DNA from 3 places in the Bacillus sp. Hm123 genome. Region 3 is predicted to be linked to each of the others. Evidence: riboswitches for the same ligand, from Rfam matches in the RefSeq annotation. Region 3 holds a riboswitch; each other region holds the start of a gene.
What was found. A riboswitch is a leader RNA that binds a small molecule or an ion and turns the genes downstream of it on or off. The one in region 3 is predicted to bind cobalamin.

Region 1 (3,279 bases), 1.1 Mb from region 3:
GCTTGATAAAATTGCTCATTCTACTTTATTAGGGGCGGCTAATGTGCCATCGATTGAGTTAGCGGAACAATTAGTTAAGCTGGCACCGGAAAAGCTAACGCGTGTCTTTTACTCGGATAGCGGGGCAGAAGCGGTGGAAATTGCCATTAAAATGGCCTATCAATATTGGCAAAACAAAGGAATAACGACGAAAACGAAATTTGTGACGATGTCTAACGGCTATCACGGGGATACGGTTGGGGCGATTAGTGTCGGCGCCATCGATATTTATCACCGCGTCTATAGCTCGCTAATGTTTAACTCTTACGTCGTACCATTCCCGGCAACATACCGTCATCCTTCTGGCGATGAAGCAACGGTGAAGCGAGAGTCACTTGAGGCGATTCGTCAATTATTTGAAGAGAAGCACGAGGAAATTGCAGGTGTGATGGTCGAGTCGCTGATGCAAGGAGCTGGCGGAATGAATATGATGCCACCGGGGTATTTAAAAGCATTGGAAGCACTTTGCCGCGAGTTTGATATTTTACTTGTTGTGGACGAAGTAGCGACAGGCTTCGGTCGGACAGGAAAGATGTTTGCTGTTGAATATGAAGACGTCCAACCAGATATTATGACGGTTGCTAAAGGAATCACCGGGGGCTATTTGCCAATCGCGGCAACGATAACAACGGAAAAAGTTTATGCTGCTTTTTATGCGGATTACACAGAAATGAAAACCTTCTTCCATGGACATTCTTATACAGGAAATCAGCTCGGCTGTGCCGCTGCTTTAGCGAATTTAAAGATTTTTGAAAAAGAGCGATTAGTCGATCAAGCGGCTAAAAAAGCCGAATACGTCAAGGAAATCCTAGCTGAACTTGCCAAATTGCCGCAAGTCGGGGATGTTCGTCAGCTTGGACTAATGTGCGGGATTGAAATTGTGAAGGATAAAGAAACGAAAGAACCGTTTCCGTGGGAAGAGCGTGTTGCGTATAAAGCCACGTTAAGAATGCGAGAACTTGGCATGCTGACAAGACCGCTCAGTGACGTGATCGTTTTCATGCCACCGCTCGCTACAAGCTTTGAAGAACTGACACAAATGGGGCAAATCATGAAACAAGCGATTGAAGAAATTCAGCTTGTTCAGCAACGATAAAAACAATCCGCAGAGGTCGTCTCTGCGGATTGTTTTTATCCAGCTTGCGATAAGTCAACATCGATTCACTAACGTTCATCGTGTTTCCTTTATCTCGTGCGGAATGCTCCAGTCCATACGTCGCCAAACAGCGCCTTTCGCTTTAGTTATCATCTAGCTGCGCCTCCTAGACACTCGAGTCAAATAACCTGCCCCTTACAAGGCTAACGCCTTTCCAGCGTCAGAACATTTGCTTGTCGTGTCTGGACAGTCGCCTCCGCTTTAGTTACTACATGCCAATGTCTTGACCGCCGTTTTGTTTTGTGAAGTGGTTGTTTGGTATTTTGTCTATTTTTGATGCTTCGTGAGAATCTAGGATTTGACGGAGACCAAATATTAGGTAAACCCCTGTAGCCATTAGTAGAAGGAATAATCCGATAACGATTACTAATTTCATATGAATCCACTCCTTTCAAATTACAGTAGTCTATTATACTTGTATTCTAGCGGATACATATGGAAAATTCAAACTTCTTCCGTTGATTTTTTGAAAGAGCGAAAAAGGGCGTGGAAGTGGGATTAAAATTGTGTATAATTAGTGTTAATAAATCATACATATGCTTGATTAGGTGAAGCCATGGAAAGCGGCTTCTTAAAAGGGGAAGCTGGTGTAAATCCAGCGCGGTCCCGCCACTGTGAGTGAGATTGTTCATTTCACGAGCCAGAAAACCTGCCTGTATCACAAGCACCGACAAACCTACGAGGATAGGGTGGTGTGAAAGGGCAGAATCTACCCTTTTTCACTGCACACCTCTATTACGTAGAGGTGTTTTTTAATTTTATAAACATAAAGGAGAGAATAGAAAAGATGAAAAAACTATCGACTTCGATTTTATCGATGCTACTAGCGGCTGGGGTGCTCGCTGGTTGCGGTGAAGAGAAAGCGGCTCCGGAAAAAGAGCAAACGAATCCACCGAAAGAAACGCAAGAAGCGGCGTTTCCAGTGACGATTAAAGATGGTGCAGGGAAAGACGTTGTTATTGACGAAGATCCTGAACGCATCGTTTCTCTCGTTCCGAGCAACACGGAAATCGCGTTTGAATTAGATCTTGGGAAAGAAATTGTTGGGGTAAATGATTATGATAATTATCCAGAAGAAGTGACAAAGATCGAGAAAATCGGCGGTATGGATTTTAATGTTGAAAAGATTATTAGTTTAAATCCTGATCTAGTGTTAGCTCAAGCATCTGGTGCTCATAATTCGAAAGATGGCTTGAAGCAATTAGAAGACGCTGGCATTGATGTACTAGTTGTGAACGATGCTCAAAACTTTGACGAAGTGTATGAGTCAATTGAAATGATCGGTCAAGCGACAGGGAAAGCAAAAGAAGCGGATGAAGTCGTGGCTGATATGAAGGAAGATGTCGCAGAAATTGAGAAGCAAGCTGAAGCGATTACAGAAGACGAAATGAAAAATGTGTTTGTTGAAGTTCAACCAGCACCTGAAATTTACACGCCAGGAAAAAACACATTTATGAATGAAATGCTTGAAATCATTCATGCGAAAAATGCTTCAGCGGACTTAGATGGCTGGAAAGCAATTACGGAAGAAGCAGTCATTGAGAAGAATCCAGATGTTATCATCACAACTTATGGGTATTATATTGAAAAGCCGGTAGAGCAAGTGTTGAGCCGCAAAGGGTGGGAAAATGTAGCTGCGATCAAAAATAAAGAAGTGCACGATGTCCAGTCTGACTTAGTATCCCGTACAGGTCCTCGTCTGACAGAAGGATTAGAGCAACTTGCTGAAGCGGTTTATCCAGATGTTTTTAAGAAATAAAGTTTCCGCCTACGTTATTGCCTTTGCTTTTTTTATTATAGCGGTATTAGCCGGTATCTCGATCGGAACGATGCACGTTCCGGTTCGGGATATCGTCTTCTTATTATCCCACCATTTTTTCGGTACATCGATTAGCGGTATCGATCCATCCTTTGATAGTGTTGTTTGGAATATTCGTTTTCCACGCGTGTTGCTTGCTGGGCTCGTTGGCGCTTCGTTGGCGGTAGCAGGAGCGGCCTTTCAAGGGCTGTTACGCAACCCTTTAGCTGATCCCTATACGTTAGGGGTGTCATCTGGTGCATCCGCGGGGGCAGTGATGGTACTA
Region 2 (3,279 bases), 110 kb from region 3:
GAGATGATCGTATACTCGATGTTAAGCAAGGAGACGTTACAGGAGATGGGCAAGTGGATACCGTGTATTTAGTTGGAACGAAACGAGAAGACAGCCCGTACGTTCAAAACATTACGTTGGTCGTTGAATATGGCGATCAGTCAGTGGCGACAATTCGTTTGCAAGAGAATTCAGGGTATCATCCAACGATCTTCTTAGGTGATATGACGGGAGATCAGGTTGATGATGTGCTGATCGTTATTGATTCGGGAGGGAGCGGCGGTATCGTCTATGCGTACATTTATTCATTTATTCAAGGAAAAATGAAACTTATTTTCGATTCAGACGTATTTAATAATAGTAGTCAATATGAAGTGAATTATCGCGATCAATATGTCGCAGAAGTGATTAGTTCTCGTCCGTCCAAACGCTACACGCTCAGTTTAAAAGATAGGGGAGAGGATTATTTAACCGCCATTTATAACGCTGATGGAACATTAAAACAACCGATTCAAGGTTTCGTCTCGCCATTGGCAGGCATTTATCCAACCGATTTTGATCGAGATGGAACTTATGAACTTGTCTTGTTTCAAAATATCGCAGGTCAGTATAATGCTGATCGGCTCGGGTATGTGAACAATATCTGGGGATGGGATGGACAGAAACTTGTCCCGTTACGTCAAACAGTGGAAATTCTTGGAGAAAATATCTCTTTGTCTTAATTATTTTATTTATAAAAAATAATTTCCAAAATAGATATTTATGTTACACTTTAACCATAAAAAGAAAGGAGAAAATAAAATGAATGTTCGTATTGCAAGCATTAAGAAAGATGCGAGAGATGCTTTAGCTGGGAATTGGGGCATTGCTGTTGTTCTAATGCTAATTATGTTTGTCTTCGCAGGGATCGTACCGATGATTTTTGATGTTATAGCTGTCGGAGGATTCGAGAATTGGGTGTATCAAACGGGTACATCTATGGAAGGGGACCTTTTTAGTTTATTCATTAGCTTTGTTATGATTCCTTTTTCTATTTCAGCAATGTATTGGTTCTTTTTACATTTAGTTCGAGGAAAGCGTCAAAGTGTTGGGGATGTATTTTCTATTTATGCCAATATCGGTTTAGCGTTTAAGACAATTGTTGTTTCTATCTTAATCGGGATTTTCGTCTTTTTATGGTCATTATTGTTGATTATTCCTGGAATTATTAAAAGTCTGTCTTATTCGCAAACGTATTTTATTATGAAAGATCACCCTGAACTATCGATGCTTGAAGCGATTACGGAAAGTAAACGCCGTATGAAGGGTTATAAGTGGAGTTATTTTGTATTATATTTAAGCTTTATCGGCTGGGCGTTTTTAGCATTATTCACACTCGGAATCGGTTATCTATGGTTAGCTCCGTACGTGCAAGCGTCAATGGCTGCTTTTTACGATAAACATATCGCTAATCAACAGCAGGAAGTGTAAAGAGATCAAAAGGCTGTCTTTAAGAAGGCAGCCTTTTGATTTTGCTTTGTTTTTCCTGTATAATAAAATGATAACAGAATATTCGGAATTAACGGTGTCGATATCGACTTAATAGGGAATTTGGTTCGAAGCCAAAGCTGTCCCCGCAACTGTAAGTGTGGATGAAATGAGAAGACCACTGTGTAAGCTTGCTTATACGGGAAGGCTCAGAGTAAAACGAAGCACGAGTCAGGAGACCTGCCATACATTTCGTAAGTTTCATTTCTTCGGGGAGTGAGAAATTGAAGCGGCAGTGATCTTTCCTAGGCCATTTTCTGCCGTTTTCAGCTCTTTCGTAGAAGAAAGAGTTTTTTGTTTTGGAAAAAAGAGAATGGAGGATGTAGATGATGAAAATTATTTCCAATCAAGAGCAAGTTCAAAACAATATGAAAAGGCTTACATTTCATTCCTTGCTCAATCGATTTCGTGAGCCTGATCGTCAGCAAGCGACGTTGCGAGCGGCACTGAATGAGGAAGTAACGATGTCTTTAGCCATTGATTGTGATACGATTATCGGCTATACTGTCGTATTGCCGCCTGAGAAAGAAGAAAGATGGAGCAAGCTACCTTTCGTTCGTGCGCTAGGCGTAGTCGAGGTCGCTCCAAATTTCAGAGGGAGAGGACTGGCGAAGCAGTTAGTCCAAACAGTGACCGCCAACCCTATATTAGAAAGTAAAATCATTATTTCACTAGAATATTATTGGCATTGGGATTTACAAATAACGAATGGAAATGCTTACGCATATAAACAGTTGCTAAAACGCATGTTGCAGGCGAGCCGCTTTGAGGACATCCAAACGAATGAACCTGACATCGCAGGCTATCCGTACAATTTTATGATGGGGCGGATTGGAAAAGAGATTACGAGCGAGGAGCTATATCAGTTTATGAAACTAGCTGATCCGGATGCGTTTGTTTAGCATAAAGAGAAATGCTCAATTTTATTTTATCATAATACGTTATCTGTCTGTGTTATCTGATGTCAGAAAAGATACATTGAAGCAGCTGAAAACTAGAAACGATCAGTGGCTATATGAGGAGAAGCGTTGGTCTAATGGTGTTGTTCATAATTACTACTATCTTTGGTATCACGTGATGGAGGATGAGATCAATCATCGAGGCCAAATCCGAATATTGAAAAAGCAGCTTCAAAAAAAGGTATAAAAGTCTTCCAACTATGTATGTATTAAACTATTATGGTATAGTTATAAAAAATGGAGGTATTTATAGATGAAAATATCAATTACGAGAGCTTTAGCGGAGTTGAAACTATTAGATAAACGGATTCATTCGACGATGAATTCCACTCCATTGATTCAATACCATGTCGGTAATAAACCGGTCAGTGGCTTTGCTTCTGTGAAGGAATTTGAAGAGAAAGCGCGTGCCAGCTATCAATCGACGTTAGCTTTAATTAAACGCCGAAATGCGATTAAATCAGCGATTGTTTTATCGAATGCGAAAACGAACGTTGAAATTGCCGGTCATACATATACAGTTGCTGAAGCGATCGAACGCAAAACATCGATCCAATATGAGCAGGAGCTTCTACAAAAAATGAAGCATGAGTTCTCATCGGTGACAGATGATGTGGAAGCGATTAATGCAGAGGTTAAGGAACAGCTAGACCGCCAATTAGAAGTGCTATACGGCAGGGAAGCGAAATTGAAAGTCGAAGAAAGCAACGAGTTGACGAAAAGCTATCGTGAAAAACACGAAGCAAAAATCGTTGATCCTTTGAAGTTACGTGACGAATACGAACAGTTAGAAAAAAAGATTGATGAGTTTTTA
Region 3 (3,279 bases):
ACAGCGACTTCAAAAATGGATTGGATCGGTGTGGGAAATACGACTTCTTTTGTCGGAAGCTCTTTGTTTTGATCGAGTAATTGCAACGCCTTCATGCCGAGTTCTAATAAAGGCGGAGCTTCTGCCTTCCCTTCATGAAGCGCCCACGGTTCGTTTTCACGCTTCAATCGTTCATGCGGCTTCAATGGTTGCTTCTCAGAAGTCAACGTATACTTTCGCTGATAGCCTCGTGGTGTGATCATTTTATTGTCATAAATAAACGTGGTAGAATTCCCGATCATAACCGTTGTCAACATCCCAATGTCATGCTCAAGCATGTCCGCTAACGTCGTTAAAATAACTTGTTCTCTATCCCGGTACGCACTTTTCACAAGCCCGACAGGTGTGTCAGGAGAACGATATTTTAATAGAATGCGCTGCGCCTCAACAATTTGTCTTGTGCGCTTTCCGCTTTTCGGATTATAAAGAGCAATAACGAAATCCGCTTGTCCTGCCGCGTCAATTCGCTTTTCAATTAACTCCCATGGCGTTAAGTGATCACTTAAACTGATCGTACAAGCATCGTGCATAACAGGCGCCCCGAGTAAAGAGGCACACGAATTAATCGCTGAAATACCGGGAATAATTTCTACTTCAACTCCATCCGCCTCTCTCCAGCCTTTTTCGACAAGCACCTCATAGACAAGACCTGCCATGCCATACACACCAGCATCTCCGCTCGAAATGACCGCCACTTTCTTTCCCTGTTCGGCATACTTCACCGCTGCCTGTGCACGACTCACTTCCTCGGACATTCCTGTACTGATCACCTCTTTGCCCTCGATAAAATTAGCGATCAATTCAACATACGTTTTATAACCGATAATGCAATCGCTTTCTTGGAGCGCTTCTTTCGCTCGTTCGGTAATATGCTTCTCACTGCCTGGACCGAAGCCAACTAGTAGTAATTTCCCTTTCATTGGACACCCTCCTCACTGAACAGCCTTTTTGACTTCACGATCTTTTTCAATCCCTTTTATGCGATCGTTCATAAGCTCCATTCCACTTCCATTATATGTATAAGTTAACGCTTCTTGCACAGGTTGACCGTTTTGTAAATGCTGATGGACAATCCTTTTGGCCATGAGCTCGTCCACCTCGTGATACCAAGCTCCTTCTGGATACACAACGACGACACAAGCATCTTTACAACGACCATTACATTTCGTTCTTGACGTATGCACACGAACATCGAGCTCTCGTTCTTTAATTTCCTCCCGAATCGCTTGCGTCACTTCTTCGCCGCCCTTTCGCATACAACTCGACCCATTACAAATCAACACGTGATGATTCATTTCTTTCAAATTCCAAGTCGTCATATGATCGCTCCTTTTCTATCAAAAAATCCTTAACTCCAAAAGAAGTTAAGGATTTTGTGTAATGATCCGTACGCTGCTCATGTGCAGCTCGTCCGCTCGATACAGCTATCCTACTCTTCCCTCCGAAGAATGATGAAAAAAAGGTAGAAGCAGGTCTCCTGGCTTACGGGTCTCTTTACTCTTGTCCCTTCCCAGCGCAACAAGCACCAGTGGTTATTGACAATTTCATCGCCGTTTACAGTAACGGGGGCTGCATCGGACTTGCACCGATTTCCCTATTATCCCTTGTGAATCAACAAAAGGGCACTCTTACCTTATTATTTAATTTAAATATGTCATTTATTTGAACAACTGCTTTAAGATTATCAGTAAACGCCTCATGTTGACAAGAATTTTTTTTATTTTTAGAAAATTATTAATGGATTCCACCCGGTTTCTATGCGAACCTGTTCAATGGCTTTTTGTCGCTTTTGTAAAAGAAAAGGGTCTTGTCGATCAAACAACAACCCGATCACAGTCCCGCTATGCCCAATAATTACTCCTCCCTGTAACTCGGTTGCCAAATCTACAAACAAACGAATCTTTGGCTTCGGTAAAAAACGTTCATTCACTTGCGAACTAGCTGTGGCAGCTCGCAAAATTTGTTCAACATTTCCGTCTGTAAGCCCTACTGTCATTTCGTAAAAAATCTGTTCTAATAATTGTTTTTCTGCTTCATTGTAATCCTTTTTATTACGGTGAAAAGCTCGCGTATTCACTCTTCCGCCACTATCAAAGCCGATGCAAACAAGCTCAGGCACGTGAGGAAATTCGTGCAAAAGCTCGCCTGTTTGCTGATTGATTGCTGTAATCCCTCGATGCATCACCCCATCTGTCGGCTCGATGTTCGCCGCGATCATCGCTTCCTCTTTCGCTGACAATGTAGCGCCGACACTTGCAGTGACCGCTCGAATCGTAGCGACGATATCGGCAGAACTGCTCGCCATCCCCTTTCCTACTGGAATAGATGAGGTAATAGACAAATATCCGCTTGGCGAGCGGCCCAACATTCGCAGCGTCTGTTCTGCGGCCATTAACGCTAATTTCTTTCCTTTCGTCTCTCCAATTAACGAACCTACTTGTGCAGGTGTAAATCTCGCTTCACTATATAAAGGACTAGGAAAGGTAAATAAAAATGGCTGCCCATCGATCTCCCCTTGCGCTAGCTCTCCAAATGTCCCAAAGCATTTCCCTATCCCTACTCGCATGTACAAACCTCTTTTCTACGCTGTCGATTGGCTAATATTTATAACAATTTATTATAATCTTATTCTTTTTTTCTTCCAAGCGGTTGTGATTTTGTCTCTTAATGACGAAATTTTAATTATTTTTATTTTGAATTTTGCACATAATGAAATAAGCGTGGTCAACCATAATAATATTTGGTTGACAACTTATGTTACCATTCATTAAAATAACGTTAACATTTGTTTTTATTTTATTGATTTGTTATTATAGGAGGTTGGAAAAATGAGTAAACAGCACGAGAAATTAAGAATGTTGATGACGACCGCTCTATTTGCGGCGATTATTGGTATTATGGCGCAAATTACGATTCCGCTGCCGTTAGTTCCGATCACAGGGCAAACGTTAGCTGTCGGTTTGGCTGCTACAATTTTAGGTTCACGATACGGCGCGTTATCAGCGATTGTCTATATGTTCATCGGCGCAGTTGGTGTTCCTGTATTCTCTGGTATGAGCGCTGGAATGGGCGTCATTTTCGGTCCGACGGGTGGGTATATTGTTAGCTTTATTTTTTCCGCTTTTATTATCGGTTTGTATATCGAAAAAACGTCGGCCACTGTAACACAAGCATTTATTGCGAATATCATTGGGATGTTAGTTAACTTAGCCATTGGAACCGCTTGGCTGAAAGTAATGG

Region 1: linked by a shared signal. The riboswitch ahead of ACSVDJ_RS04040 (ABC transporter substrate-binding protein) and the one ahead of ACSVDJ_RS09330 ((2Fe-2S) ferredoxin domain-containing protein) in region 3 are both predicted to bind cobalamin.
Region 2: linked by a shared signal. The riboswitch ahead of ACSVDJ_RS09960 (GNAT family N-acetyltransferase) and the one ahead of ACSVDJ_RS09330 ((2Fe-2S) ferredoxin domain-containing protein) in region 3 are both predicted to bind cobalamin.

The regions. Positions count from the first base shown of each region.
Region 1 is NZ_CM200277.1:774,069-777,347, forward strand. It holds gene bioA (adenosylmethionine--8-amino-7-oxononanoate transaminase) at 1-1,135, shown strand, start outside; gene ACSVDJ_RS04035 (hypothetical protein) at 1,404-1,571, opposite strand; cobalamin riboswitch at 1,725-1,866, shown strand; gene ACSVDJ_RS04040 (ABC transporter substrate-binding protein) at 1,983-2,954, shown strand; gene ACSVDJ_RS04045 (FecCD family ABC transporter permease) at 2,917-3,279, shown strand, end outside.
Region 2 is NZ_CM200277.1:1,935,992-1,939,270, reverse strand. It holds gene ACSVDJ_RS09970 (YybI family spore inner coat protein) at 1-701, shown strand, start outside; gene ACSVDJ_RS09965 (DUF975 family protein) at 781-1,449, shown strand; cobalamin riboswitch at 1,525-1,708, shown strand; gene ACSVDJ_RS09960 (GNAT family N-acetyltransferase) at 1,833-2,408, shown strand; partial or broken gene ACSVDJ_RS09955 (hypothetical protein) at 2,449-2,652, shown strand; gene ACSVDJ_RS09950 (hypothetical protein) at 2,719-3,279, shown strand, end outside.
Region 3 is NZ_CM200277.1:1,825,450-1,828,728, forward strand. It holds gene cobJ (precorrin-3B C(17)-methyltransferase) at 1-959, opposite strand, end outside; gene ACSVDJ_RS09330 ((2Fe-2S) ferredoxin domain-containing protein) at 972-1,358, opposite strand; cobalamin riboswitch at 1,490-1,684, opposite strand; gene ACSVDJ_RS09335 (GHMP family kinase ATP-binding protein) at 1,763-2,605, opposite strand; gene ACSVDJ_RS09340 (biotin transporter BioY) at 2,868-3,279, shown strand, end outside.